3 regions of the Comamonas sp. CMM03 genome follow, and region 2 is predicted to be linked to each of the others. Evidence: predicted binding sites of a transcription regulator. Region 2 holds the regulator's gene; each other region holds the start of a gene.
The links. Region 2 encodes sigma-54, which starts transcription at its own class of promoters, with help from an activator protein. Its sites were predicted from a motif close to TGGCANGNAANCTGCTTT; they were not measured.

Region 1 (9,478 bases), on a different contig from region 2:
TTCAGCAGCTCTTCCAGGGCGCGCACACCGGCCATGCCGTTGCCTACCAGAACCAGTTGGGATTTTTTCATCGTGCCCCCGTGGGTGGTTGCTTCATTCCAGGTTCGAAAACAAAAAAGGCGTCCTTTCCGGGCAGCGGTGTGCTGCGGGGAAAAGACGCCTTTGTCTTGTGCGACCTGCTTTGCGCCATTGCATAGCAGGTCTGCGGGCCAGCGGTGGCCTCGTTCATTTCAAGCAGTTTCTGTGCCAGTTGGCGCCAGGAACTTGCCCGGGAGCGGGTGCTTCACCCGGTATTGCAACGCACCGTGGTGGTGCGTTCGTGGTGTGTTCAGCGCGTGCCGTGGCCCACCGCAGTGCACGCCTGCGGTGCCCGGCGTCTGTGGACGGGGTCAGGCCGCTTTTTCTACATGGCCCTGGCGGGTGTAGAGAAAATCGATCACCGCCTTGCGGCAGCGCTGGTAGTCCCGGTCTTCGGCCAGTGCCACGCGGTTGCGCGGGCGCGCCAGCGGCACCTGCAGCACCTCGCCAATGGTGGCGGCGGGACCGTTGGTGAGCATCACGATCTGGTCGGAGAGCAGCACGGCTTCGTCCACATCATGAGTAACCATGACCACGGTGCTCCGGGTGCGTGCCACGATCTCCAGCAACTCGTCCTGCAGCTTGGCACGGGTGAGGGCGTCCAGTGCACCAAAAGGCTCGTCCATCAGCAGCACCTGGGGCTCCATGGACAGTGCCCGGGCAATGCCCACGCGCTGCTTCATGCCGCCGGAGATTTCGCCCGGCCGCTTGTGCGCTGCATGGCTCAGCCCCACCAGTTCCAGGGCAGCCGCAGTGCGGGCCTGGAGCTGGGCCTTGGTTTCCTTTTTGCCGAACACGCGCTCGACGGCCAGATGGACGTTGGCATGGCAGGTCAGCCAGGGCAGCAGGGAATGGTTTTGGAACACCACGGCGCGCTCGGGGCCCGGGCCTTTGATTTCCTTGTTGGCGCATAGCAGATTGCCGGCGGTGGGGGTGGTCAGCCCGGCAATCAGGTTCAGCAGGGTGGATTTGCCGCAGCCCGAGTGGCCGATCAGGCTCACGAACTCGCCCCTGGCAATGTTCAGGTTGATGTCGCGCAGTGCAGGGAACAGCCCTTTGGTCGTGGTGAAGGTCTGCTCCACACCCTGGATCTGGATGAACTTGGTGGAGAGCGACGGGTTGTGCAAGGTCGGATGGTTCATGCTTTCACCTCTTCAAACGTAAAGGCCGAAGCCAGTTTCACCAGTGCCCATTCCAGCAGCAGGCCCACGATGCCGATCACAAAGATGGCGATGATGATGTTCTTGACGTTCAGGTTGTTCCACTCGTCCCAGACCCAGAAGCCGATGCCCACGCCGCCGGTCAGCATCTCGGCGGCCACGATGACCAGCCAGGCCGTGCCCACGGCCAGGCGCACACCGGTCAGCAGATAGGGGAGCACCGAGGGGAAGAGGATGGTGGTGGCGATTTTCCATTCGCTCAGGTTCAGCACGCGGGCCACGTTCATATAGTCCTGGGGCACGCGCTGCACGCCCACCGCGGTGTTGATGACCATGGGCCAGATGGAGCAGATGAAGATGGTCCAGATGGCGGCGGGGTTGGCGCCCTTGAACACCAGCAGGCCAATCGGCAGCCAGGCCAGCGGCGAGACCGGGCGCAGCAGGCTGATCAGCGGGTTGCACATGCGGGACAGAAAGCGGAAGCGACCGATCACAAATCCCAGCGGAATTCCCACCAGCGCGGCCAGCCCGAAGCCCAGGCCCACGCGCTGCAGCGAGGCCAGCACGTTCCAGCCCACTCCCTGGTCGTTGGGGCCGTTGCGGTAGAACGGGTCACTGAACACCTCGACGGCCTGCTGCCAGGTGTCCAGCGGCCCTGGAATGGCCTGACCGGTGCTGCCTGACACCAGCGACCACAGGCCCACCAGCAGTGCCAGTCCCATGATGGGGGGCAGCACGGTCTGTGCCAGTGCCGCCAGCCGCTGGCGCAGGCGTGAAGGGGCCGTCGGCATGGGGCCAGTGGTGGGTGCATGGGCGCTGGCAGCGGTGCTGCTGTGTGCCGTGGCAGGGGCGCTGTGGGTGGCGTCGTTGGCGGCCGCGGCGGCGATGGCGCCCTGGGGCGGGGCTGCATCACCGCGCGGGGAATGAAAGATGGCACTGACCATGGTGCTTCTCCTGAAAAATCAATGAAGGGCGGTAGTGGCTCAGGCCTTGACCTTGAAGCTGTCGGCGTACTTGGTGGGGTCCTTGCCGTCCCACACCACGCCGTCGATCAGCTTGCTACTGCGCATGGTGTCCTTGGGCACGTTCACCTTCAGCTGTGCCGCGGCCTGGCTGTACAGGTCGGTGCGGTTGATCTGCTTGGCCACTGCCAGGTAGTCGGGGTGGCTCTTGAGCAGGCCCCAGCGCTTGTGCTGGGTCAGGAACCACATGCCGTCGCTCAGGTAGGGGTAGTTCACCGCGCCATCGGCAAAGAACTTCATGTGGTTCGGGTCGTCCCAGGTCTTGCCCAGACCGTTCTGGTAACGGCCCAGGATGCGCTGGTTGATGGCGTCCACGCTGGTGTTCACATAGGCTTTGCCGGCAATGGTCTCGGCCATCTTCAGCTTGTTCTGCAGGCTGGCGTCGATCCACCGGCCGGCTTCCAGAATGGCCATCATCACGGCGCGCGCCGTGTTGGGGTTTTTCTGTGCGAATTCGGCTGTGGTGCCCAGCACTTTTTCGGGGTGGCCCTGCCAGATGTCCTGCGTGGTGACGGCGGTGATGCCGATGTTGTCCATGATGGCGCGGTGGCCCCAGGGTTCGCCCACGCAGAAGCCATCCATATTGCCAATGCGCATATTGGCCACCATTTGCGGCGGTGGCACGGTGATGACCTTGGCGTCCTTGAGCGGGTCGATCCCGGCCGATGCCAACCAGTAATAGAGCCACATGGCATGGGTGCCGGTGGGGAAGGTCTGGGCAAAGGTGTATTCGCGCTTGTCGCTGGCCATGAGCTTGGCCAGGCTGGCGGCATCCACTGCGCCTTTGTCCGCCAGTTTCTTGGACAGGGTGATGGCCTGGCCGTTTTGGTTGAGCGTCATCAGCACGGCCATTTCCTTCTTGGGCCCGCTCACACCCAGGTGCAGCCCGTAGACCAGGCCGTAGAGGACATGGGCGAAGTCGAGCTCGCCGTTGACCAGCTTGTCACGCACGCCGGCCCAGCTGGCTTCCTTGGTGGGAATGATCTTGACGCCGTACTTCTGGTCCAGCCCCAGCACCGAGGCCATGACCACGCTGGCGCAATCCGTCAGCGGGATGAAGCCGATCTTCACTTCCTTTTTCTCCGGGGCGTCCGATCCGGCGGCCCATACGCCACCATGTCCCAACTGGGTGTACAGGGCGGCACCTGCGGCGATGCCGCCAGCCTGGCGCAGAAACTGGCGGCGGCTGCCCGCTTCCATGGGGTCTGCCGGGGTGGATGGGGGAGTGCAAGCGGTATCCGGGGTGTGCTGTGCCATGGTTCGGCTCCTTCCAGTGCGTGGGGCGAATGCTTTTTCAACGGAACGACGGATCCCACCACAGGGCTGTTTCCAGCGCTGCAAAGCACAACGGCGTCCCGATCCGTCTGCGGTGCGCAGGGGATGGGGACGCCGTTGTCCTGTGTGTGGGGGCTGATTCCAGACCGCCGTTGGCCGGGATTCACCGCCAAGGAATGCAGAAACCGTGCCAGCTTGCCAGCGGCGGGTTTCCCCAGGGAAGCACCGCCTATGGAGCGCGGTGATGCGCTTTGCAGTGCGCATATCGGTGGATGGCAGCGCGGTTTTGGTGCGCTGCAGCAGGGGTGCCGGCGCCAGTGCTGCTGTGTGTTGGTGCGTTTCGGCTGGTGTGCGGGAAGGTCAGCCCTGCGCCGGCGGCAGCAGATCGGCCATGGCCAGCACGGCCTCGGCCACATCGATCAGGCGGCGGTTCTGGTTCATCGCGGTCTGGCGCAGCAGCTTGTGTGCTTCGCTCTCGCTGAGCTGGCGGTGCGCCATCAGCAGGCCCTTGGCGCGCTCCAGCGTCTTGCGTTCGGTCAGGGCGGAGCGCACGGTTTCCAGTTCGGCTTGCATGGCCCGCAGCCGTTGGGATTGCTCCTGGACCAGGCTCAGCACCGACTGGCCCAGCTGCGGTGCCAGGCTGTTGCCCAGTTGCAGCGTGGTTTCGGGGGCTGGTGCATGGAAGAAATCGGGCAGGCCGTCGGGCGCTGCGGGGGCAGGGGCGTCACCCGCACCGGCGCTGCGCTGCAACAGTGCCCGTGGCTCTGGCGCCTGTCGGGCCGCCTGCAGCTGGGCGGTGCAGCGTTGCTGCAGCTCGTCAGCCAGCTGCACCTCGATGGCATACAAGGCATCCATGCGGGCGGTGCAGGCTTCAAACCAGGGTGTGCTCAGCTCGGCATCCAGGGCCTGACCGGTGGCGGCGGTGCAGCCCATGCGGCGCATGCGCTCGATCACCAGCAACTCGGGGTTGTGGTGCTGGGTCTTTTCCCACAGCGCCAATGGCGTGGCGGGTGCGCAATCGGCAAACACCTGAAAGCAGCGCTCCTGCGCGTCGATCAGATGCAGCCAGTGCTGCTGGCGTGCGGCCTGGCTGCGGCCGCTGCCAAAGGCAGCGGCCCCGGTGGCTCGCTCCTGGCCGGCCAGCTCCTTGCCTTGCATGAAGTGGAACATGGCCACCAGCAGGCGGGAAATGCCTGGCTCGGTGGCGCTGTCGGCCGCCTCGAAGACCACGGCCAGCAGGCCAGCGATCAGGCGGATATAGGCCGCTGTGGCGGCATCGGGTGTCAGCGCCAGCGCGCTGACCTGCTGGCGCAGCGCGGGCAAGGCGTCCAGCCCCTGCAACACATAGGCGATATGGTTGAACAGCCGCGCACCGTGACCGCCCTGGAAGGCATTCAGATCGAGTTGCGCCAGTGCCTGGTGCAGCTGTGCCGTGCAGCGGTCCGCTGTCTGGACCTGCGCCAGCCGAACGCTGGTGCCGCGCTGCCCACCACTGGCCAGCACGATGTTGGACAGGCCGCGCTCGGCCTGCAGCGCATGGATCAGCGCACCCAGTTGGCGCACCAGGGTGCTGGTGTGCAGCAGTTGCTCCAGCTCGCCCATTTCACAGCGGCGGACGGCAATCAGGTAATGCAGGGCAGAAGTCATGGTGGGGCATGCGGAGCTTTACCGTGCAGGCAGCAAGTTCTGTGCCTCATGGTGGTGCATGTGCATGGCGCATGCATTCGCGTCACAAGAGAGTCCTGACGATGGCCGCACTGTACGCAGGCCAGGCCGGTGCGATAACCCGGACATAAAAAAACCGGCCGCCCCGCAAAGGGACGGCCGGTTTTTGGTAGCCGTCGCCACCGCCCCTTCACAGAGGCAGGGCACAGACCTGGCTTTAGGCCAGCTTGCCGACGATGGCGTTCAGCGTGGCGCTGGGGCGCATGGCGGTGCCGGTCTTGGCTTCATCGGGACGGTAGTAGCCGTCGATGTCCGAAGGCTTGCCTTGCACGGCGTTCAGCTCTTCGACGATCTTGGCTTCATTGGTCACCATGGCTTCGGCCACGGGCTTGAACACGGCTTGCAGCTCGGCGTCCTTGCCTTGCTTGGCCAGTTCCTGGGCCCAGAACGAGGCCAGATAGAAGTGGCTGCCGCGGTTGTCGATGCCGGCACCAGGCTTGCGCGAGGGGCTCTTGTTTTCGTCCAGGAAGCGGCCGGTGGCAGCGTCCAGGGCGTCGGCCAGCACTTGGGCCTTGGGGTTCTTGGCAAAGCCGGCCAGATGCTCCAGCGAAGCAGCCAGGGCCATGAATTCGCCCAGCGAATCCCAGCGCAGGAAGCCTTCTTCCACAAACTGCTGCACGTGCTTGGGGGCAGAGCCGCCGGCACCTGTTTCGAACAGGCCGCCGCCGTTCATCAGGGGCACGATGGAGAGCATCTTGGCCGAGGTGCCCAGTTCCAGAATGGGGAACAGGTCGGTCAGGTAGTCACGCAGCACGTTTCCGGTGACGGAGATGGTGTCCTGGCCCTTGCGGATGCGGTCCAGCGAGAACTGGGTAGCCTTGACGGGCGACATGATCTGGATGTCCAGGCCGGACAGGTCATGGTCCTTCAGGTAGGTGGTGACCTTCTTGATCAGCTGTGCGTCGTGGGCGCGGTTTTCGTCCAGCCAGAACACGGCGGGCATGCCGGAGGCACGGGCGCGGCTGACGGCCAGCTTGACCCAGTCGCGGATGGGTGCGTCCTTTGCCTGGCACATGCGGAAGATGTCACCGGCTTCGACAGCTTGTTCCAGCAGCACGGCGCCGGCTTCGTCCACCACGCGCACGGTGCCGGCTTCGGCGATTTCAAAGGTCTTGTCGTGGCTGCCGTACTCTTCGGCGGCTTGTGCCATCAGGCCCACGTTGGGCACGGTGCCCATGGTGACGGGGTCCAGCGCGCCGTGCTTCTTGCAGTCGTCAATGACGGTCTGGTAGACGCCAGCGTAGCAGCGGTCAGGGATGACGGCCTTGGCGGCCTGCAGCTTGCCTTCGGCGTTCCACATACCGCCGGAGTCGCGGATCATGGCGGGCATGGAGGCGTCAACGATCACGTCGGAAGGCACGTGCAGGCAGGTGATGCCCTTGTCGCTGTTGACCATGGCCAGAGCGGGGCGGTCGGCGGCCAGGGCCTTCAGGTCTGCTTCGATTTCCGCGCGCTTGGCTTCGGGCAGCTTGTCCAGGCGGGCGTACAGGTCGCCGATGCCGTTGTTGGCGTTGAAGCCGATCTCGGCCAGTGCAGCGGCGTGCTTGTCCAGCACGGGGCCGTAGTAGGCGTAGACCACGTGGCCGAAGATGATGGGGTCGGAGACCTTCATCATGGTGGCCTTCAGGTGGGCGGAGAACAGCACGCCCTGGTCCTTGGCGTCTTGCACTTGTGCGGCCAGGAAGCTGCGCAGGGCCTTCTTGCTGATGACGGAGGCGTCGATCACTTCACCGGCCAGCACCTTGGTGGTGGCCTTGAGGACATTGGTGGCACCGGCGGCGGTGGCCAGTTCGATGCGCACATTGCCAGCGTTGGCCACGACGGTGGACTTTTCGCTGCCGTAGAAGTCGCCAGCATCCATGTGGGACACGTGGGCCTTGTTGTCGGCCGTCCAGGCGCCCATCTTGTGGGGGTGCTTGCGGGCGTAGTTCTTGACCGACAGCGGTGCGCGGCGGTCGGAGTTGCCTTCACGCAGCACGGGATTCACGGCCGAGCCCTTGACCTTGTCGTAGCGGGCCTTGGCGTCTTTTTCCACGTCGTTGGCGGGCACATCAGGATAGTCGGGCAGGGCGTAGCCCTTGCCTTGCAGTTCCTTGATGGCAGCCTTGAGCTGGGGAATGGAGGCCGAGATGTTCGGCAGCTTGATGATGTTGGCTTCGGGCTTCTTGGCCAGTTCGCCCAGTTCGGCCAGGTCGTTGGCGATGCGTTGCTCGGGCTTGAGCAGCTCGGGGAACAGGGCCAGGATACGGCCGGACAGCGAGATGTCGCGGGTTTCGACGTCAATGCCAGCGGAGCGCGTGAACGCCTGCACGATGGGCAGCAACGAATACGTTGCCAGCATCGGTGCTTCATCAGTCAGTGTGTAGATGATCTTGGAGGATGAAGACATGTTGTGGTCTGTTGTCTAGGGTTCAAAAACCGCGCCTGCGCGCGTGGCGTATTGGCACCGGGCGGGTAGGCCCGGCTCGCTATCTGTGTAGCGCACCACAAGAGCGGACCTGCGATCGCAATCCCAACTCTTGTATAAGACTTGAGTTTAGCATCAGCTTCCACACTACGGAACGGTGTTTTATGCTGCGATGCACAAGCTGTAACTTCGCCACCGGCCGGCCACGGCATGCCGCCCTGCGGACCGCCCGATTTCATGCCCCTGAATCAGGGGTTTTCCCCATATTGGGTTTTGAAGTCGAATTCCAGCTTTTCGCATTCGGATTGCTGGGTGAAATGCACGGGCTTGCCTTCTTTGGGCGGCTTCTGCACTTCCTTCCAGCACAGGCGGATGGTTTCGCGCGCGACCCAGCGGTCTTCGGTTTCGGGGGTATTGAACAGATAACCCATGGCCATCAGGATGGCAAAGAAGGCCACCGGCAGGCCGATGAGCCAGCGCACCAGGCGTGGCTTGCGCACGGGCGTGTCGGCCCCTGCCGTTGCGGCGTGGTCCGGGGTGGTGTCGGCTGCGCCGTCGGGAGCGGAAGTAGGGGTGTCAGACATGCTGCGGATTATCGGCCGCAGGCCGGGCGCTGTCCGATGGGATGTCCCGGGGTTTGATGCGCATCAAGATGGTGCGACCGTCGCCGCGGTGCCCGGGCCTGCACTGACCACGGTGTGGGCTGCGGGTTGTCAGGGTGCTGAGCGCTACAGCGCCCTCCATGCCTGCCATGGGACAACCGTGGGCGTTCAGCGCCCCCGGGGCTGGTGCCCTGTGCGGGCCTGCGGCGGGGCCGGGGGCTGGCGGTCTTCCCAGGCCTTGCCCCAGTGCAGCACCTGTTCCAGCGCCCGGTCGCGGATGCCCATGGCCTGCAGACCGTCGTAGGTGGCCAGGGCATAGTCGCGCGTGGTGCCGTAGATGCCGGCGGATTCGGCAAAGATGCGCTGGTACTGCTCGGGGGGCAGCGTGCCGCAGTAGCTGGGGCTGTGCCGCGACAGGGTGAAGGCCAGGGCGCGCACCGGGCCTTCGGGCGTGCTGCACTGCAACCAGCGTGGGTCGTAGGTGGCCAGCGGCATCTCGCGCTGCCACAGCGCATGCAGGGTCTCATGCCCCTGCCGGGCGGGAATGCGGAACGCTGCGCCCTGGCAACTGCCTCCGGGCAGCATGGCAAACACCAGTCCGGGGCGTTCGGGCGTGCCGCGGTTGATGCGGCTCCACATCTTCAGCGCGCGGTGCCAGCCGTGCACCTTGGCATCGCGCCGCTCGGCAAAGTCAAATTCGGGCCGCCAGATCAGGCTGCCGTAGCCGAATACCCACAAATCCTGTTCACCCCCCCATTGCTGCAGCGTTTGCTCCAAAAAAGTGCGTGGATCACGGCCTGGTGCGGCGGGCAGAAGAGTAGGGACTTCGGACATGGCTGTGATGCTAGAGCAAAACCCATGGGATGGGCACGACGCGGCTACAGGCGCACTACATATGCAGGCGGCACTCCCTCTAGAATGGGCCCCCGCAAGCGGGCCCGCGTAGCGGCGGCAGGCTGGACAGGCTCCGCCATGCCCCGCATTCGGGCTGCAAGAACGCACGATCACACACAACATCCTCTGGAGAATTTCATGGCCTTCAATACATCGGACGACGACAGCCAACAGCGCTTTGCCCTCGGCATCATTTTTGCCCTGGTGCTTCTGGTGGTCGGCACCGTCGTCGGCGCGGTGGTGTACCGCTCGGTCGCCGGAGCCAAGGGCGCGCCCACTGCGGCGGCTCCGGCCGTGGTGGACTCTGCAGTGGCC
Region 2 (9,478 bases):
CGTCCTTCACGCGCAAGGCGGCAAAGTTCAGGCTGGTCAGCGGGCTGTGCTGGGCAGTGACCTCGATCTTGAAGGTCTCCTGGGGCGAAAACCAGATCTCCCAGGCCACCTCGCTGGCCGCGCGGTACAGATCGTTCTCGTTGCGGTACATGCTGTGCGACAGCTCGATCAGCACGCGCTGTGCCAGCCGGCTGTGCAGGTTGAGCAGCAGGGCGTCGCGCCACATGCCGCGCAGCATCACGCCGCCCCGGCCCACCAGCAGGTCTTGCCCGGTGGCGCCGGTGATGGCGTGGACCTCGTCGGCCAAAAAGCCCTCGACGCCGGCGGCGCAGGGCAAAAACAGGTGCAATTGGTTCATAGCAAGCCGCCAAGGATACGCGAGACACCCCGGCCACGGCGCGCGGTGGAGTTTCTGCGTCCCCCCTGTCCGGACCGTCCAGGCTCCCCTGCTGGCCTCCCGGACACTCCGCACCGCCGGGATTTGCGTACGATGCGGGCATGTCTACGCATTTCCTGACCTCTGTCCCGGCACTGGCCCGTGTCCGCCTGCTGCTGGCTGCTTCGGCCCTGGCCCTGCTCAGCGCCTGCCAGTCCGCGCCCACCCAGCCGGCAGCGCCTGCCACCGCCGGCCAGGCCATGCCCGCCGCAGCCACTGCGCCTGCCGTGGCCGAACCCCAGCCGCTGGACGAAACCCCGGAGCCGCCGATTCTGGGCAAGCGCACCGACAGCCATGGCTGCAAGCCGTCTACCGGGCATGCCTGGTGCGAACGCACCAAGAGCTGCGAACGCCCCTGGGAGCTGGCCCTGCAGCGCGGCTTTGAAAACACCCCGGCGGGCTGGCACGCCTACTGCGACGGCAGCACCCGCTGAGCACGGCAGGCCTGCAGCCCGGCACGGCGGCTGGCGCGCTCGCCCCGCCGCCTACTGCACATGCAGCGGGCTGGCCACGCCACCGGCCAGGGCTTCGACCTGGGCCCGCTGCGGTATGGAAGGCTGGGCGCCCACCTGGCCCATGCACAGGCTGGCGGCACGTATGCCCCATTGCACGGCATCGCCCAGGGCATGGCCTTCGGCCAGCCGGGTGACCAGCGCCCCCAGAAAGCTGTCGCCCGCCCCCGTGGTGTCCAGCACCGGCAGCGCCAGCGCGGGATGGGTGCTGACACGCCCGCCGCAGACGGCCACCGCCCCCTGGGCGCCCAGCGTGACCACCACCTGGGACACGCCCCGCGCCAGCAGGCGCTGGGCGGCGTCGGCCGCCGTGGCCGGGCTGTCCACCGCCTGATCGCTGTAGGCGGCGGCTTCGACCTCGTTGACCACCAGGGTGTGGACCAGGGGCCACCAGGCTTCAGGCAGCTCGCGCACCGGTGAAGGGTTGAAGACCACGCGGCAGCCAGCGCTGCGTGCGGCCTCCAGCACCTGCTCCAGCACGCTGTCCGAGGTCTCGCGCTGCAGCAGCACGAAATCGGCCTGGGCCAGCACGTTCAGCAGCGCCTCGTCCGGCAGCTCCAGCAGCACATTGGCGCCGGGCACCACGCAGATCCGGTTCTGGCCATTGCCCTCCACCAGCACCATGGCCGCTCCGGTGGAGACCCCGTCCAGCACCTGCACATGGTCCATGTCCACGCCGGCGTCGTGCAGCGCCAGCCGCAGGCTGTTGCCATGGTGGTCACGGCCCACGCAGCCAAACAGCGTGACCTGGGCGCCGTGGCGTGCGCAGGCCACGGCCTGGTTGCCGCCTTTGCCGCCAGGCAGGTAGCGCAGGCTGTGGGCCATCACGGTTTCCCCGGCCCGGGGCACACGTTCCAGGTGCAGCACCGCATCCATGTGCAGGCTGCCCACCACGGCGATGCGGGCCACGCTGTGCGGGTGATCGGGTTCGGGCTGCGCCGACAGCAGCTTGCGGGGCAGCGCGGAAGAAGAAAGCGGTGCAACCATGGGGTGTCTCCTTTGCTGCCAACGGCCGTGGCATGTGCGGAATGAACCAAGGATGGCTGCACGATACCTCCAACTGCCGGTGCTGCCCAGCCGGTTTGCACGGGTCTGGGGGATTGCGGCAGCGCAGCATGCACGCAGGGGTTCCGCCACCGCGGGCCGTGGCCTCACCGGGCGTCCCGCAGCCCTCTGCGGCACTCCTTGCGCTTACAGCGTCTTGCGCAGATTGGCCGGAGCGATCTTCAGCGCCTCGCGGTACTTGGCCACGGTGCGGCGGGCGCACTCGATGCCCTGCTCCTTGAGCATTTCGGCGATCTGGCTGTCCGACAGCGGCTTCTTGGCGTTCTCGGCCGAGACAAACTGCTTGATCAGCGCCCGCACCGCCGTGCTGGAGGCATTGCCACCGGTTTCCGTGCCCAGCCCGGAGCCGAAGAAATACTTGAGCTCGAAGGTGCCGTGCGGCGTGGCCATGTACTTGGCGGTGGTCACCCGGCTGATGGTGGATTCGTGCAGGCCCAGCTCGTCGGCGATGTCGCGCAGCACCAGCGGGCGCATGGCCAGCTCGCCGTGCACGAAGAAGTTTTTCTGCCGCTCCACGATGGCGCGCGACACCCGCAGGATGGTGTCAAAGCGCTGCTGCACGTTCTTGATGAACCAGCGGGCTTCCTGCAGGCGCTGCTGCAGGCCGGCATGGCCTTCGCTGCCCTTGTGGCCGCGCAGCGCACCGGCATACACATCGTGCACGCGCAGACGCGGCAGCACGTCGGGGTTGAGCTGCACGTTGAACTGGGGTGTGCCTTCGCTGGCGCGGCGGCCGGCGCGGGTGACGATCACGTCCGGCACGATGATGTTGCGCTCCACATTGACAAAGCGCCGGCCGGGCCGGGGCTCCAGCCGGGCGATCAGCGCCATGGCCATGCGGGTGCGCTCTTCGCTGCTGCCCGTGGCCTGCATCAGGCGGCGCACATCGCGCCGGGCCAGCAGGTCCAGCGGCTGGGCACAGATTGTCAGCGCCGTTTCCACCACACTGGCCTCGGCCTCACCGCGCTGCAGCAGATGGTTCAGCTGCAACTGCAGGCATTCGGCCAGCCCCTGGGCGCCCACGCCCACCGGCTCCAGGCTGTGCAGCAGCCGCAGTGCCACGGTGAAGCGGTGCACCAGTTCGTCGAGCTGTTCCGGGTCGTCCGTGCCGGCCAGGCCCTCGGCCAGGGACTGCAGCGACTCTTCGAGGTAGCCGTCGTCGTTCAGGTTCTCGATCAGGAAACGCAGCACATAGCGGTCCAGCTCGGACAGGTGCAGCGACAGCGACTGGCGCAGCAGGTGGTCGGTCAGCGATTCATGTGCACGGGCCAGATCCAGGGCGCTGACTTCGTCGCCATCGCCGCCCTGGGCGTTGCGCGCCGGGGCATCACCGCCCCATTCGCTGTCATCGGGCCGCAGTTCGCTGGTGCCGTCGCCCTCCCAGTCGGGGGCATCGTATTCCGTGCTGCCGGAGCCTTCCGCACTGTCGGCGGGCGCCTCCGCAGCCCCTGCCGTCAGCGCGCCATCGGCGGCATAGTCATCGCCCTGCACCGGCGTATCCGACTGGGACAGGCCGAAGTCTTCGCGGGGGGCGTCGTCGCTGTCGACTTCCAGAAACGGGTTGTCGTCGAGCATCTGCTCGACTTCCTGCGCCAGCTCCAGCGTGGACAGCTGCAGCAAGCGGATTGACTGCTGCAATTGCGGCGTCAGCGCCAAATGCTGCGACACCCGCAGTGACAAACCAGGCTTCAACGCGACGCTCCCTCTCTGTGATCTTGTATGTGTCGTGGCGGCGGAAGTGGCGGGCTACATCCTGAAATGTTCGCCCAGGTAGACCCGCCGGACGTCGGCGTTCTCCACAATCTCTTCCGGTGTGCCCTGCGCCAGCACATGGCCGTCGCTGATGATGAAGGCGTGGTCGCAGATGCCCAGCGTCTCGCGCACGTTGTGGTCGGTGATCAGCACCCCGATACCGCGCTCCTTGAGGAAGCCGATGATGCGCTGGATCTCGATCACCGCGATGGGGTCGATACCCGCAAACGGCTCGTCCAGCAGGATGAAGCGCGGCTGCGTGGCCAGGGCCCGGGCGATTTCCACGCGGCGGCGCTCGCCACCCGACAGCGCAATCGCCGGCGAGGAGCGCAGGTGGTCCACACGCAGTTCCTTGAGCAGATCAGTCAGGCGCCGCTCCACCTCGGCCTTGTTCAGGGGCTTGCCCTGTTCGTCCTGCTGCAGCTCCAGCACGGCGCGGACATTGTCTTCCACGCTGAGCTTGCGGAAGATGGAGGCTTCCTGCGGCAGATAGGACAGGCCCAGGCGCGAACGCTGGTGGATGGGCATGTTCGCCACCGAGTGGCCGTCGATGTAGATATCGCCGGCATCGCTGCGCACCAGGCCCACGATCATGTAGAACGAGGTGGTCTTGCCCGCGCCATTGGGGCCGAGCAAGCCCACCACTTCGCCTTTCTGCACGGCCAGGGACACGTCCTTGACCACCTTGCGGCTGCCATAGGACTTGGCCAGATGGTGCACTTCCAGGCGGCTGCTGGCGCCTGGGGCGGTCGGGGTGTCGGAAGAGCGGGTCACGGGTTGCGCAATTTCATGGTGTCCGAAGGCTTGAGCGGCTGCGCACTCGGCGCCACCGGGGCCTGCGGGGGCTGGGTCTTGGGCGCCAGCACGGCGCGCACGCGGCCACCGGAGCCGGCCGCAGCTTCCTCGCTGCCCGGCGTGGCGCGGCGGTTGCCGTCCACGGTGAACACATCGGTCAGGTTGTTGTAGGTGATGATGTTGCCGGTGATGTCGTCACTCAGCGTGGCGCCGGTGTAGCGGCGCAGCTGGCCCCGCTGGATCAGGCGCACATCGTCCTTCTTGCCGTCGTACTCGATGATTTCGCCTTCGCCTTCCACGTACTCTTCGGGTGCACCGGGCTGGGTGTCGCGCTTCTGGCGGAAGAACGCGCGCTTGCCGGGGGCCGCCCAGACCTTGCCGAACTGGTAACCCTCGGCGTCCTGGCGCACTTCCAGCTTGGCGCCGCGCAGCACGATGGTGCCCTTGGTCAGCACCACATTGCCCGTGAACGTGCTGACCTGCTGCAGCTCGTCATGGTGCAGCGCATCGGCTTCGATGTTCATGGGCTTGTTGCGATCGGCCTTTTCGGCCTGTGCCGTGCCCATGGCAGCTGCCAGGACCGTCAGCGCGAGTATCGGGAGGAGTTTGCGTGTCATGTGAGAAGGCATGAATCTTGCAGCCATTGTAGGGCACTGGTTTTCCCCAGGGCTGCCCTGTGGGCGACTCGCAAGGAAATCGACACAAAAAAGCCCGCTGGAAAGCGGGCTGTGTGCAGGGCGGTCAGGCCCTGCCGGGCGAAAGCGGGACCGCTCAGGCCTTGCGGCTCTGGTTGGCCAGGTAATCCACCACATTCAGCACGTTCTGCATGCTGCCGGCGCGGGGGCCGTCGGTGTAGAACTTGCCGGCCACGCCCATGGAAGGCACGCCCTCCACATCGTATTCCTGCTGCAGCGCCGAAGCCTTGCGCACCTGGTTGGCCACGGTGAAGGAGTTGTAGATCTCCTTGAACTTGGCCACGTTCGCGCCCTGCTTGCCCACCCATTCGAAGATGGCGTCATCGGTGGCCAGCTTGTTGCGCTCCACGTGGATGGCGTGGAACACCTTGACGTGCATGGCGTCGAAGTTGTCCATGGCCTGCAGCGTGAAATACAGCTTTTGCTGGGGCACGAAGCTGGCGTTGAAGGCCACGGGCACACGGCGCACCACCACATGGGCGGGAGCCTTCTGCTTCCAGGCGGCGAATGCCGGCTCGAAAGCGTTGCAATGCGGACAGCTGTACCAGAAGAACTCGACCACTTCCACCTTGCCGGCAGGTGCCTCGGTGGTGGCGGGCTTGGACAGTTTCACATAGTCCTTGCCTTCCTTGGGGGCGGCGGCCTGGGCATGGGCGGTCGCGGTGGCGCCCAGGGCCATGGCAGATGCGACCGAGGTGACGGCCAAGGAAAACTCACGGCGTTTCATCAAAGCTACTCCTGTTAGGGGATATTCACTGCCCAGTCAGAGCCGGGCCGTGGCAAAAAGTTCTGCCGGTCAGCGCTGCACGCGCACCAGGGCCGAATCCACCCCGGCGCCGTCGAGCTTGCCCTTGAGCTGCTCGGCGTCGTCACGCTTGCCGAATGGACCCACCCGCACCCGGAACACGGTACGGCCGTTCTGCTCGCGCTCGCTCACGCGGGCTTCCCAGCCCAGCATGGCCAGCTTGGCGCGCTGGGCATCGGCGTCGGCCTGGGTGCGGAAGGCACCCGCCTGCACAAAGTAGTCGAAACCGTCCGAACCCGAAGCGGCGGCGGCCTTGGCCTCCGACTGCTTGAGCTTCTGGTTGGCCAGGTCCCCCAGCGGGTCCGCCGAGGAGGCCTTGCCGTCAGGTTTCTTGGCGTCCTGCACCGGCGGAGTGGCCGGCGGGGTGCTGACACCCGTGGCCGGGCCACTGGTCGGTGGCGTGGTGGGCGTAGCCACCGGCGGCGCGGTGGGCGCCACGGGCTGCTGGGTCACCGGCTGCGTCTGCGTCTGGTTGGCCGGGTTCTTGCCGTACAGCGGCGAGTTCGGGTCCCAGTTCTTGTTGCGTTCGGCTTCCTTGGCCTCGGTGTCCTTGGGGGTCTTGGTCAGGAAGGGCACCGGCACTTTGGTCACATAGACCGCCACTGCCAGAGCGGCCCCCAGGCCGATGATGATGCCCAGGATCAGCCCGATCAGGGTTCCGCCACGTTGCTTGGTCTTCATAGTTTTGCGAGTCAATGCTTACATACGCTCGGGCGCGGACACGCCCAACACCGCCAGACCATTGTGCAGCACTTGTGCCGTGGCGGCGACCAGGGCCAGACGCGCCAGCTTGACCGCTTCATCGTCCACCAGGATGCGCTCGGCGTCGTAGTAGCTGTGGTAGCTGGAGGCCAGGTCGCGCAGGTAGAAGGTCACGTCGTGCGGAGCATTGCCCGCCGCGGCGGCGCTCAGCATCTCGGGGTACTTGGCCAGCAGCAGCATCAGCGCCTGGGCCTGCGGACCTTCCAGCGCGGACAGGTCCACCTTCTCGAGCGCAGGCACGCCCGCGCCGCCGGCTTCCTGCCAGGCGCGCAGCACGGACTGGATGCGGGCATGGGCGTACTGCACGTAGTACACCGGGTTGTCGTTGTTCTGGGCCACGGCCAGATCAACGTCGAAGGTGTATTCGGTGTCGGGCTTGCGCGAGAGCAGGAAGAAGCGCACCGCATCCTTGCTGGTCCACTCGATCAGATCGCGCAGCGTCACATACGAGCCGGCACGCTTGCTGATCTTCACTTCCTCGCCATTGCGCACCACGCGCACCATGGTGTGCAGCACATAGTCGGGGTAGCCCTGGGGAATGCCGACATTGGCCGCCTGCAGACCGGCGCGCACGCGGGCGATCGTGCCATGGTGGTCGGTGCCCTGGATGTTGACGACCTTGCCGTAACCGCGCTTGAACTTCTGGATGTGGTAGGCCACATCCGGCAGGAAGTAGGTGTAGGTCCCGTCGGTCTTGCGCATCACGCGGTCTTTGTCGTCACCGTAGTCGGTGGACCTGAGCCACAGTGCCCCGTCCTGCTCGTAGGTGTGACCGCTTTCGATCAGGCGCTTGACCGTGTCTTCCACATGGCCGTTCTGGTACAGGCTCGATTCGAGGTAGTACTCGTCGAACTTGAGGTTGAAGGCCTGCAGATCCTTGTCCTGCTCGTTGCGCAGATAGGCCACGGCAAAGTTGCGGATGTTGTCGTAGTCCTCGACATCGCCGTTGGCGGTGAACTCACGGTCATCGGCCTTGACGGTTTCCTTGTTCAGGAACGCCTGGGCAATGTCGGCAATGTAGTCACCGTTGTAGAAATTCTTGGCCAGCGGGTTCTCGCTGTCGGTCGGCCAGCATTCGTCACCGGGCTTGAAGCCCTTGGCGCGCAGCTGGGTGGACTTGGTCAGGGTGTCGATCTGCACGCCCGCGTCGTTGTAATAGAACTCGCGGTGCACATTCCAGCCCTGGGTGGAATACAGATTGCTGATGGCATCGCCAATCGCCGCCTGGCGGCCATGGCCCACGTGCAGCGGGCCGGTGGGGTTGGCGGAGACAAACTCGACCAGGACGTTCTCGCCACGGTCGGCCTGGAAGCCGAAGCGGGCCCCCTGCGCCAGCACTTCGCGCACGATCTCCTGCTTGGCAGCAGGCTTGAGGCGGATGTTCAGAAAGCCAGGACCGGCGATCTCGATCGCATCCACCCACTGCTGGAACGCGGGCGTGGCTTCCAGCGCGGCCTTGAGCTGTTCGCCCAGTGCGCGGGGATTGGCCTTCAGAGGCTTGGCCAGCTGCATGGCCGCCGTGCAGGCGAAGTCGCCATGGGCTGCCACCTTGGGGTTTTCAAATGCGGCGCGGGCGCCGGCGCCGGGCGAAAGTGTTTCGAGCTCGGCAGCCAGGGCTGCGAGCAAATCCTGTTTGACGGAAAGCATCGGGGGATTTTACGTGGCTGCCCATATCTTGCCGGCGGCCCGTGGCCACACCCTTGAGCCCGTGCTGCCAGCCAGGGGCCGGACAAAGGGAGCCGGGGCCCGCTGGAGCGCCCCGAAAAGCGGCATCCGCCCTTGCGCGACATACACAAACAGCTCCTCTTTTTACATTTTCACAAAACTTCGCTGACCGCCACGGGGTGCCGCCAGCGTGCCATTCCCCCGCACACCGTGGCGATGCCACTACACCACGCTAAACAAATAACAATCATTCTCATTCAAGAATAGAATCGCCGGCATGTCCCCGCCGCATCCGCCGTTCGACCCCATGCAGCAGGCCCAGCAACTGTTCGCGGGGCACCACCCCTGGCTGCTGTCCCGACTGAAGGCCCGGCTGCGCAACACGGCCGAGGCGCAGGACGTGGCGTCCGAAACCTTTTTGCGGGTGGTCGCTGCGCCGCAGCCGATGCGGATCGACGAAGCGCGCGCGTTTCTGACCACCATTGCCCAGCGCCTGCTGTTCACCTTGTGGCGGCGGCGCGAGCTGGAGCGCGCCTACCTGGAAGCCCTGGCCCAGCGCCAGGACGAACTGGCCCCCTCCCCCGAAGAGCGTGCGCTGCTGCTGGAAACCCTGGAAACCATTGCCCAGGCCTTGGAGGGCTTGCCGCTCAAGGCCCGGCAGACCTTTCTGCTCAGCCAGCTCGACGGACTGACCTACCATGCCATTGCCGAGCAGCTGGGCATTTCGCACAGCACGGTGCGCCGCCACATGACCGAAGCATTTCGCCGCATTGCCATCGCCCAGCTACAGCAGCAGGCAGGCGTCCCCCGGGCGTCCCGCCATGGCTAGCCACGCCAGTACCCCGCTGGACAGCGCCACCGAAGCCGCGATCGGCTGGCTGGTGCAGCTGCATTCCGGCGACATGGGCGCACCCGAGCGCGACCGCCTGGCGCAGTGGCTGGACGCGGACCCGCAGCACCGCACCGCCTGGGAACAGCTGCAGGTCCCGCT
Region 3 (9,478 bases), on a different contig from region 2:
GGCCCACTTGCCCAGGACGTCCTTTTCGGTCACTTCGATGAACTTGCCGCCCTTGTAGGCTTGTGCGGTGAAGGGCTTGATCTTGCTGTTGAGCACGGACATTGTGTTGTTTCCTTTCAGTGAATCGGAGGTACTGCTTGAACTAAGCACTGGGTCAAGTGTAGGACAAGCAATCGATAAACTCAATCGATTGACTCGATCATATTGATTGAGTATGACTATCAAAAACTACCGTATCGATAGCCATCGGCAGACCGCTGTGCAGACACCGAATGCAAACGCGATTCAGCATCAAACGCAGCCCATCCCCATTATTGGGGGCAAAGATGTCAAGTGCGTTGTCATACAGGACAATCGCCCCACAACAGCGACAGGAAGGAGCCCCCCACATGCAAGGCGACACACAAGTCATTGCCTGCCTCCAGGCACAACTCAAAAACGAACTCACCGCCATCAACCAGTACTTCGTACACTACCGCATGTTCAAGCACTGGGGTTTCGACAAGCTGGCCAAGGTGGAATACAAGGAATCCATCAGCGAGATGAAACACGCCGACGTGCTGATGGACCGCATCTTCATGCTGGACGGTCTGCCCAACCTGCAGGACCTGGGCAAGCTGCAGATCGGTGAAGACGTGCCTGAATCCCTGACCTGCGACCTGCGCCTGGAACAGGCCGCCCAGCAGACCATCAAGGAAGGCATTGCCGCCTGCGAAAGCGTGCAGGACTATGTCTCGCGCGATCTGCTGCAAGAGATCCTGGAAGACACCGAGGAGCACATCGACTTCCTCGAAACCCAGCTGGACCTGATCGAAAAGGTGGGCGTCCAGAACTATCTGCAGTCGCAGATGAGCGAAGCGGACTGAAGCTCCTGCTTTCCATGCAAAACGGGCCCTGTAGGGCCCGTTTTTTCATGCGCCGCCGAATGGCTCAGCCATGCGCCTTCTGGTTGTGCAGCGCGTTTTCCCGGATGGTGGACAAGGTGGCGCGGGTGGTGATGACTTCCGGGCTGAGCGGAATCTCGATCAGCGTGCCCGTGGGTGCCGCCAGCGCGCGTTGCAGTGCGGCTTCGAAGTCGGCCGTACGTTCCACCCGCTCGGCCGCATAGCCGTAGGCCTGGGCCAGCGCACAGAAGTCCGGATTGCCCAGCGTGGAGCCGCTGACATGGCCGGGGTACTCACGCTCCTGGTGCATGCGGATGGTGCCGTAGATGCCATTGTTCAGCAGCACGATGATGCTTTTGCCGCCATGCTGCAGTGCCGTCGCCAGCTCCTGGCCATTCATCAGGAAGTCGCCGTCTCCCGCGATGGTGAACGCCGTGCGCCCGGTGATCAGATTGGCCGCAATCCCGGCCGGCACGCCATAGCCCATGGCGCCGCTGGTGGGCGCCAGCTGGGTCTTGTGGCCCTTGCTCCAGCCATGAAAGCGGAAATAGCGGTGCACCCAGCTGGCAAAGTTGCCCGCGCCATTGGTGATGGCTGTGTCCTGCGGCAGCAGGCGCTGCAGCGTGGCAATGATGGCCGGCATGTCGATGGCGCCGTCCTTGGCCACATCCAGCCCCGCCAGCGGCTGGGGCTGCAGATTGGCTTCGTAGTCGGCATGGGCTGCCGCCGTCCAGGCGGCCCAGGGCACACTGGCCGGAGCGTCCAGTGCCGCCAGCGCCCGGGCTGCCGCAGGCATGGTGGCGCACAGCGGCAGATCGGCGCGGAAGACACGGCCCAGTTCCTCGGCACTGGGGTGGATGTGCACCAGCTGCTGCACCGGGCGCGGCGACTGCAGCAGGGTGTAGCCGCTGGTCGTCATCTCGCCCAGGCGCGCACCGATGGTGATCAGCAGATCCGCCTGCTTGATGCGCTGGGCCAGCGCCGGGTTGATGGCAATGCCCACATCGCCGGCGTACAGCGGGTGGTGGTTGTCGAAAGTGTCCTGGAAACGGAAGGCATTGCCCACCGGCAACTGCCAGCGCTCCGCAAAGGCCTGCAGGTCTTGCGCGGCCAGCGGCGTCCAGCCCGGTCCGCCAGCGATCACAAACGGTTGTTTGGCCTTCAGCAGCAGCGCACGCAATTCCTCAGCGCCCTGTGCGCCGATGTCCTGGTGCACCGCGGGGGCGGCGGGCAGGGCCTCGCCGGAGACCACCTGGGTCAGCATGTCTTCGGGCAGCACCAGCACCACGGGACCAGGGCGACCTTGCAGGGCCGTGGTGAACGCACGGGCGATGTATTCGGGAATGCGGCGGGCATCGTCGATGCGTTCCACCCGCTTGGCCATGCCACGCGTGCCAGGGCCGAAGAAGGTGCCGAAATCCACTTCCTGGAAAGCTTCGCGGTCACGCATATCACTGCCCACGTCACCAATCAGCACCACCATGGGTGTGGAATCCTGGAACGCCGTGTGGATGCCGATGGAGGCGTTCGTCGCCCCCGGACCGCGCGTGACCATCAGCACCCCGGGCTTGCCAGTGAGCTTGCCGTAGGCATCCGCCATGAAGGAGGCTCCGCCCTCCTGGCGGCAGGTGATGAAACGGATGCGGTCGCGGTGGGCATGCAGGCCATCGAGCACATCCAGATAGCTTTCGCCGGGCACGCCAAAGGCCATGTCCACGCCCTGGGCGATCAGGCATTCGACGATCAGGTGGCCTGCGCTGCGTGGTGGGGTGGTGGAAGGCATGGCTTGTCTCTTTCTGTGTCAGGGGGAGAAAACGGGAGGGCAGCCGACGGGGAGTCGCACCCCGCATGGGGCTGCACCAGCGGCCCCGTGATTATGCGAAGGATGGGAGAGCAGACAGTTGGTGGAACCCGCAGCACACCCTGCTTGCCTGTCGCACAGCCGACAAGGTCCCTGCGCCGCCGTGGCCCGGCAAGCGCGGCCTTGCACCTGCCTTGTCCCCAATTTGCACCCCGCCATTCACACCGCCAGCACGTCGGTACACACTGCGCCGCCCCGGTTTCGTCGCAAGGCGCTGTGCCTCGCTGGCACCCGGCACGACAGTGCAGGCATGCGGCAACGTCGCCGTGTTTTTTGCAGGAGCCCTGCCATGTCGCAGTACACCCCATCCCTTTCGAATACGCCACTCTGGCATCTGCGCACTGCCTTGCTGTGCGCCACCATGGCCGGCGGCATTGCCACCGGCAGCCTGGCACAGGAGCGCAGCGAAGCACCGGTGGTGGCCGTCGCCGCCAGCCAGGCCATGCCCGCCGCGCCTGCGGTGCAGCCGGGTCGCACCCGTGCCGAGGTGATTGCAGAGCTGGAATGCGCCCGGGCCTCGGGCGAGCTGGAAGCCATGGTCTTGCGCTCCTACGGCCAGCCCACGCCACCGCTGCGCCCCGAAGCCTGTGCACCCGGCGCCATGGCCGGCTCTGCCCCCGGCCCGCATACGGCGCACCCGACACCACGGTCTGGTTACTGAGCGTTCAAGGCCGTCTATCGCGGACCCCGCGCTGCGGTTCAGACCAGCTCGGGCGCCAGGAAGTCGCGGCTGATCTGCCCGCCCAGCAGGTTGACCCGGTCCAGGAACTGGGTCAGATAGGCATGCAAGCCGGTGTCCAGAATTTCCGTAATGCGCCCATATTGCAGCTGGGCCAGCAACAGGCCGGCACTGCGCAGGCTCTCGCTCATCTCCTGGTGCCCCACCTGGCGCAGGTTGTCCATCAGCTCGTGCATGCTGGCGTGCAGCGAACGCGGCATGTCGCGGCGCAGAATCAGCAGCTCGGCCACGCGCTCGGGCGTGATCACATCGCGGTAGACCTTGCGGTACACCTCGAAGGCCGAGACGCTGCGCAGCACCGCGCTCCAGTGGTAGAAGTCGAACTGCTGCTGCCCCACCTGGCGCAGATCGGTACCGTGGTAGTCGCTCTCAATGGCGTGGAACTTCACATCCAGCAGGCGCGCCGTGTTGTCTGCCCGTTCCAGGAATGTGCCCAGCCGCACAAAGTGGAAGGACTCATCCTGCAGCATGGTGCCCAGCGACACGCCCCGCGACAGGTGGGAGCGGTATTTGACCCACTCAAAGAACTGCATCGGGTCGCGCTCGAACCAGCCATCCTGCAGCTGGCGGTTCAGCTCCAGCCAGGTCTGGTTCTGGGTTTCCCACACTTCCGACGTCAAGGCGCCGCGCACCGCCCGTGCGTTCTCGCGTGCGGCCCGCAGGCAGGAGTAGATCGATGAGGGGTTGTTCTCATCGCGCACCATGAAATGCAGCACGCCATCGCGCGTGACCTGGGTATGGCGCCGGTCGTAGGCGGGAATCAGTTCACTGATGGACAGCACCCCCATCCAGTCCTTGCGTGCCATCTCGGCAGGCTGGGGCAGCATGGAGGTGTCGTAGCTGACGTTCAGCATGCGGGCGGTGTTTTCTGCCCGCTCGGTGTAGCGGGACATCCAGAACAGGTGGTCTGCGGTACGGCTCAGCATGGGAAACCTTTCAAGATCGTCATGGCAGGAATGCAAGCGATGTTCATCACCAGTTCCCTCCCATGCTCTGCACCATGCCGCCCAGCTCCTGCACCAGCTCCGGTGAAGGCTGGCCCTGGGCCTGTTCGTTCAGCACCCAGGTGTCCTTGGTCCCGCCGCCCTGCGAAGAATTGACCACCAGCGATCCGTCCTTCAGCGCCACGCGCGTCAGGCCGCCGGCCGCCATGCGCACGGTCTCGCCGCTCAGCACAAAGGGGCGCAAATCGATGTGGCGCGGCGCAATGCCAGCATCCACCATCGTCGGGCAGCTCGACAGACTGAGCGTGGGCTGGGCGATATAGCCTGCCGGATTGGCCAGCAGCGCACGGCGGAAGTCCTCGATCTCGGTCCGGGTGGCAGCAGGGCCGATCAGCATGCCGTAGCCGCCGGCACCATGCACCTCCTTGACCACCAGCTCATGCAGATGCGCCAGCACGTATTTCAGATCGTCCTGCTTGCGGCACAGCCAGGTGGGCACGTTGGAAAGAATCGGTTCCTCGCCCAGGTAGAAGCGGATCATCTCCGGCACATAGGGGTAGACCGATTTGTCGTCGGCGATCCCGGTGCCCACCGCATTGCAGATGGTCACATTGCCGGCGCGGTAGGCGTCCATCAACCCGGCGCAGCCCAGGGTGGAATTGGGACGGAACACCAGCGGATCCAGGAAGTCGTCATCCACGCGGCGGTAGATCACATCCACGCGCTGCAGGCCGCGCGTGGTGCGCATATAGACCACCTTGTCCTTGACGACCAGGTCCGGTCCCTCGACCAGCTCCACCCCCATTTGCTGCGCCAGGAAGGCGTGCTCGAAGTAGGCGCTGTTGTACATGCCCGGCGTCAGCACCACCACCGTGGCCGAATCGGATGCGGCCCGTGCCGGAGCACTGGCGCGCAGCGTATCGAGCAGCATGTCGGGGTAATGCGCCACCGGCTGCACGGCGTGCCGGGTGAACAGGTCGGGGAACAACCGCATCATCATCTTGCGGTTTTCCAGCATGTAGGACACGCCGGAGGGCACGCGCAGGTTGTCCTCCAGCACAAAGTACTCGCCTTCGCCCCGGGCATTGGGGGCGCGCACGATGTCGATGCCGGCGATGTGCGCATAGATGTCGCGCGGCACATCCACGCCCTCCATCTCGGGCCGGTACTGGGCATTGTTGGCGATCAGGTCCCTGGGCACGATACCGGCCCGCAGAATGTCCTGGTCGTGGTAAATGTCGGCAATGAAGCGGTTCAGTGCCGTGACCCGTTGCACCAGGCCCGCCTGCATGCGCGTCCACTCCGCGCCGGGAATGATGCGGGGGATCAGGTCGAACGGAATCAGGCGTTCCGTGCCCGCACCATTGGCGTCTTTCTCCCCGTAGACCGCAAAGGTGATCCCCACGCGGCGGAAGATCATCTCTGCCTCTGCCGCGCGCGCTGCCATGGTCTGCGCCGGTTGCTGTGCCAGCCACTGCGCATAGGCTTTGTAGTGGTCTCGCACGTCACTGCCGTCAAACGGCAGCATGGTGTACATCTCGTCGTACTTCTGCATCGTGGGCCTCCTGGGGATTGCATAGCAAGTTGCGGGCCATAGCGATGCACTATGGGTATGACAGCCAGTTTAAGGGCTGCCACGCTCCGCCCCCTCCGGGCAAGCACTCACCGATCTGGTGCATGGCTCCAGTAACGTGGGCGCAGACTGCGCTCACAGGCCACTGTCTGCGCCTGCACACCATTCCAGTGCGCCGCGCCGCATTGGGGCGTGCTCTGCACCACCAGGTCCTGGGCGGCGTAGCGCCGCAAAACAGGCGCTGCAGGGTGACCGAAACGGTTGCGATAACCCGCCTGCACCACCACCGTGTGCGGCGCCACCGCCGCCAGAAACGCCGCGCTCGACGAGGTGCGGCTGCCATGGTGGGGTGCCAGCAGCACATCGGCCTGCAGGTTCTGGCCGGAGCGCAGCAATGCGGCTTCCTGCGCCGCCTCGATATCGCCCGTCAGCAGCACCGCTGCACCGTTGGCCGCCTGCACGCGCAGCACGCAGCTGGCGGCATTGCCGTCACCCTGCACGCCGGCCGCGGGGTGCAGCACCTGCCACAGCACCCCGTCCCATTCCCACTGCTGACCGGCCACGCAGGGCTGCCAGGACCGGGACAGGCGCTGGGCCACCACCGCCGCGCCCGCCCCCACCAACTGCGCCTGGGGCTGCTGGGCCAGCACCGCCTCGGCCCCGCCCACATGGTCGGCATCGCCATGGCTGAGCACCAGCATGTCCAGCCGCTCCCCCAGGGCCTGCAACAAGGGCTGCACCACCCGGGCCCCGGCATCTCCCCCCGGCCAGGCCGGCCCGGCATCAAACAGCAGACTGTGGTGGGCCGTGCGCAGCAACACCGCAGCCCCCTGGCCCACGTCCAGCGCCAGCATGTCCACCTCGCCAGGGGCGGGCCGGGGCGCCTGCCACCACAGCGCGGGCCACAGCAGCGGCAAGGCCAGCACCTTCCACTGCCAGGGCAGCGGCAGCACCAGGCCCACACCGGCGGCGATGGCCGCTGCGGCCGCCCACCACGGCGCCTGCGCCCGGGCGAGACTGGCCCAGGGCCATGCGGACAGCGCCTCCAGCACCACCGCCATGGCCTGCACACACCAGGCCGCGGCCTCCCACAAGGGGTGCCAGAGCACCCCCAGCAGCGACAGGGGGGTGACCACCAGGGTCACCCAGGGAATGGCCAGCAGATTGGCCAGGCCACCGACCAGCGAAACCTGCCCGAAGAACAGCAGCGACAGCGGGCTGAGCGCCAGCACCACCACCATCTGTTCGCGCAGCAACTGGTACAGCCGCTGCGCCCAACCTTGCAGCTGCCACCCCGCAGTGCCCGACGCCAGCAGCACCCCCACGGCCACAAAGCTGAGCCAAAAGCCCGCCTGGCACAGCGCCCAGGGATCCCACAGCGCAATCACCGCCAGCACCGCACTCCAGACCGCCCACCAAGGCCAGCGCCGGCCGGTGCTGTGCAGCAGGGCCACCACCACCAGCATGCCCACCGTGCGCTGCGCAGGCAGTCCGCCACCGCTGAACAGTGCATAGGCAGCAGCCAGCCCCACGCCACCCCACAGTGCCGCCAGCGGCGCGGGCCAGCGCAGGCACAGCCACGGGCTGCAGCGCCACAAGGCCCCCAGCAGGCGCATCGCCAGCCAGGCGAACATGGTGATGTGCAGGCCCGAAATGCTGACCAGGTGGGCCACGCCGGTGCGGCGAAACACCTCCCAGTCGGCGGTGTCGATGGAGCGCTGGTCGCCCGTGACCAGCGCCGCCACCACGCCAAAGGCACGGCGGCGATCGTTCGCGGCATCCGGCTCGGCATCTGCCGCGCCCGGGACTGCCCCCTGGGCCACGATGGCATCGCGCACCTGCTGGCGCAGCGCTTCCACCGGGCGGCGGCCTTCGGCAGGATCCAGCCGCCGGGGGGTGGTGTTTTTGGGGCCGTCGCGTACATAGCCGGTGGCGCCAATGCCCTGGGCCCACAGCCACAGCTCCCAGTCCCAGCCATGGGGATTGCGCGCACCATGCGGGGCTTTGAGGCGCAGCGTCCAGCGCCAGCGTTCGCCGGCCGAGACCGCAGGCCACAGCGCAGCCCCCGCTCCGCGTGGCGCATACCATGTGACTTCCAGCCGCTGCGGCAGCTCCACGGCCTGTCCATTGGCCCGCTGTGCCTGCTCCACCACCAGTTGCATCCGCAGACCTTGGGAGCTGCGTGCCGGCAGGGCGTCCACCACGGCGATCACGTCCACATCCACGCCCTCCAAGGCAGGCGCAATGCGCTGGGCTTGCCGCCCCAGGGCCTGCCATCCCGTCAGCGCAAAGGACGCCGCCGCAGCGCAAACCACCATCAGAACCAGCAGCCCCTGCTGCGTTCGCCGCGCGCCGGCGTGCGGCCGCGCCCACATGGCCGCGCCCCCCAGCAGCACGGCCGCCACGCCCAGCACCGCGTACCTCCACCCCGGCCACAGGGCAGGCTGCAGCAGCTGCAGCGCCACCCCTGCCGTGGCGGCCAGGGCCCAGATCGTGGGAGAAAGCCGCACTGCAGTGCACGCGGAAGCGAAAGACGGCTCCACTCTTGGCATACTGGCTGGCATGCGCGCGGTTGTCACCGACGGCCACGCACGCGCCGGAACCGCAGCACGCCCCTCCCGCCCCGATCTACCCACCATGCAAGGAACTCCCATGAGTGTCTACGACAAACTCCAAGCCCTGAACATCACCCTGCCCCCGCTGGCCGTCCCGGCCGCCGCCTATGTGCCCTTCGTGCAGACGGGCAACCTGGTGTTTCTGAGCGGCCATATTGCCCGCAAGGACGGCAAGGTGTGGACCGGCCAGCTGGGCGGCGCCATCAGCACCGACGAAGGCAAGCTGGCCGCACGCGCCGTGGCCGTGGACCTGCTGGGTACGCTGCAGGTGGCCTGCGGCGGCGATCTGAACCGCGTCACCCGCATCGTCAAGGTGATGAGCCTGGTGAATTCCACCGCCAGCTTCACCGAGCAGCACCTGGTGACCAACGGCTGCTCCGAGCTGTTGGCCGAAGTGTTTGGCGACAAGGGCTCGCACGCACGCAGCGCCTTTGGCGTGGCACAGGTCCCCATGGGCGCCTGCGTGGAAATCGATCTCGTCGCCGAGATCGCCTGACCCGTTCCGTGAGGCACGCGGCGCAGTGGCCTGGGTGCAGGCCGCCCTGGCCCCTTGCCGCAAGCCGGAAACAAAAAAGCAGCCTCTGGGGCTGCTTTTTTGTTGGGCGCGAACCACCGGACCGTGAAGAGGCCTGTAGCTGCTTTGCCTTTTTGCCGGTGCCTGGTGCGGCGGTCGGTCGCCCCACCTACGCCCGGTTGTGGATCCAGGAGGTCAGCCCTCCAGCTCCAGCATCGCTTGCGGCCGGCTGCCGATGCTGCGGGGCGCCGGCACCGGGCGCTGCAAGCCCAGAACCTGCTGCGCGCCGGGGACCTTGAAACGGCCCACCACGCTTTTCATGTTCTGCGATTGCTCGCTCAGGCTGTG

Region 1: a site for sigma-54 is predicted at 3,711-3,728, ahead of KW830_RS04240 (CmpA/NrtA family ABC transporter substrate-binding protein). Genes of this name have one in related genera too.
Region 3: a site for sigma-54 is predicted at 6,005-6,022, ahead of KW830_RS07025 (circularly permuted type 2 ATP-grasp protein). Genes of this name have one in related genera too.

Annotation. Positions count from the first base shown of each region.
Region 1 covers NZ_JAHUXB010000001.1:944,104-953,581, forward strand. Annotated here, with positions in the region: gene nirB (nitrite reductase large subunit NirB) at 1-71, opposite strand, end outside; gene KW830_RS04230 (ABC transporter ATP-binding protein) at 390-1,220, opposite strand; gene ntrB (nitrate ABC transporter permease) at 1,217-2,182, opposite strand; gene KW830_RS04240 (CmpA/NrtA family ABC transporter substrate-binding protein) at 2,222-3,460, opposite strand; gene KW830_RS04245 (nitrate regulatory protein) at 3,896-5,182, opposite strand; gene KW830_RS04250 (NADP-dependent isocitrate dehydrogenase) at 5,418-7,649, opposite strand; gene KW830_RS04255 (hypothetical protein) at 7,916-8,251, opposite strand; gene KW830_RS04260 (gamma-glutamylcyclotransferase) at 8,438-9,103, opposite strand; gene KW830_RS04265 (OmpA family protein) at 9,302-9,478, shown strand, end outside.
Region 2 covers NZ_JAHUXB010000006.1:16,375-25,852, reverse strand. Annotated here, with positions in the region: gene KW830_RS18950 (class I SAM-dependent RNA methyltransferase) at 1-358, opposite strand, end outside; gene KW830_RS18945 (hypothetical protein) at 499-870, shown strand; gene KW830_RS18940 (ribokinase) at 922-1,935, opposite strand; gene KW830_RS18935 (RNA polymerase factor sigma-54) at 2,140-3,705, opposite strand; gene lptB (LPS export ABC transporter ATP-binding protein) at 3,760-4,539, opposite strand; gene lptA (lipopolysaccharide transport periplasmic protein LptA) at 4,536-5,177, opposite strand; gene KW830_RS18920 (thiol:disulfide interchange protein DsbA/DsbL) at 5,332-5,982, opposite strand; gene KW830_RS18915 (SPOR domain-containing protein) at 6,052-6,741, opposite strand; gene argS (arginine--tRNA ligase) at 6,760-8,469, opposite strand; gene KW830_RS18905 (sigma-70 family RNA polymerase sigma factor) at 8,765-9,316, shown strand; gene KW830_RS18900 (FecR domain-containing protein) at 9,309-9,478, shown strand, end outside.
Region 3 covers NZ_JAHUXB010000002.1:58,889-68,366, forward strand. Annotated here, with positions in the region: gene ahpC (alkyl hydroperoxide reductase subunit C) at 1-102, opposite strand, end outside; gene bfr (bacterioferritin) at 390-866, shown strand; gene KW830_RS07010 (thiamine pyrophosphate-binding protein) at 931-2,667, opposite strand; gene KW830_RS07015 (DUF4148 domain-containing protein) at 3,035-3,406, shown strand; gene KW830_RS07020 (alpha-E domain-containing protein) at 3,445-4,410, opposite strand; gene KW830_RS07025 (circularly permuted type 2 ATP-grasp protein) at 4,457-5,983, opposite strand; gene KW830_RS07030 (DNA internalization-related competence protein ComEC/Rec2) at 6,091-8,511, opposite strand; gene KW830_RS07035 (RidA family protein) at 8,654-9,112, shown strand; gene KW830_RS21465 (methyl-accepting chemotaxis protein) at 9,326-9,478, opposite strand, start outside.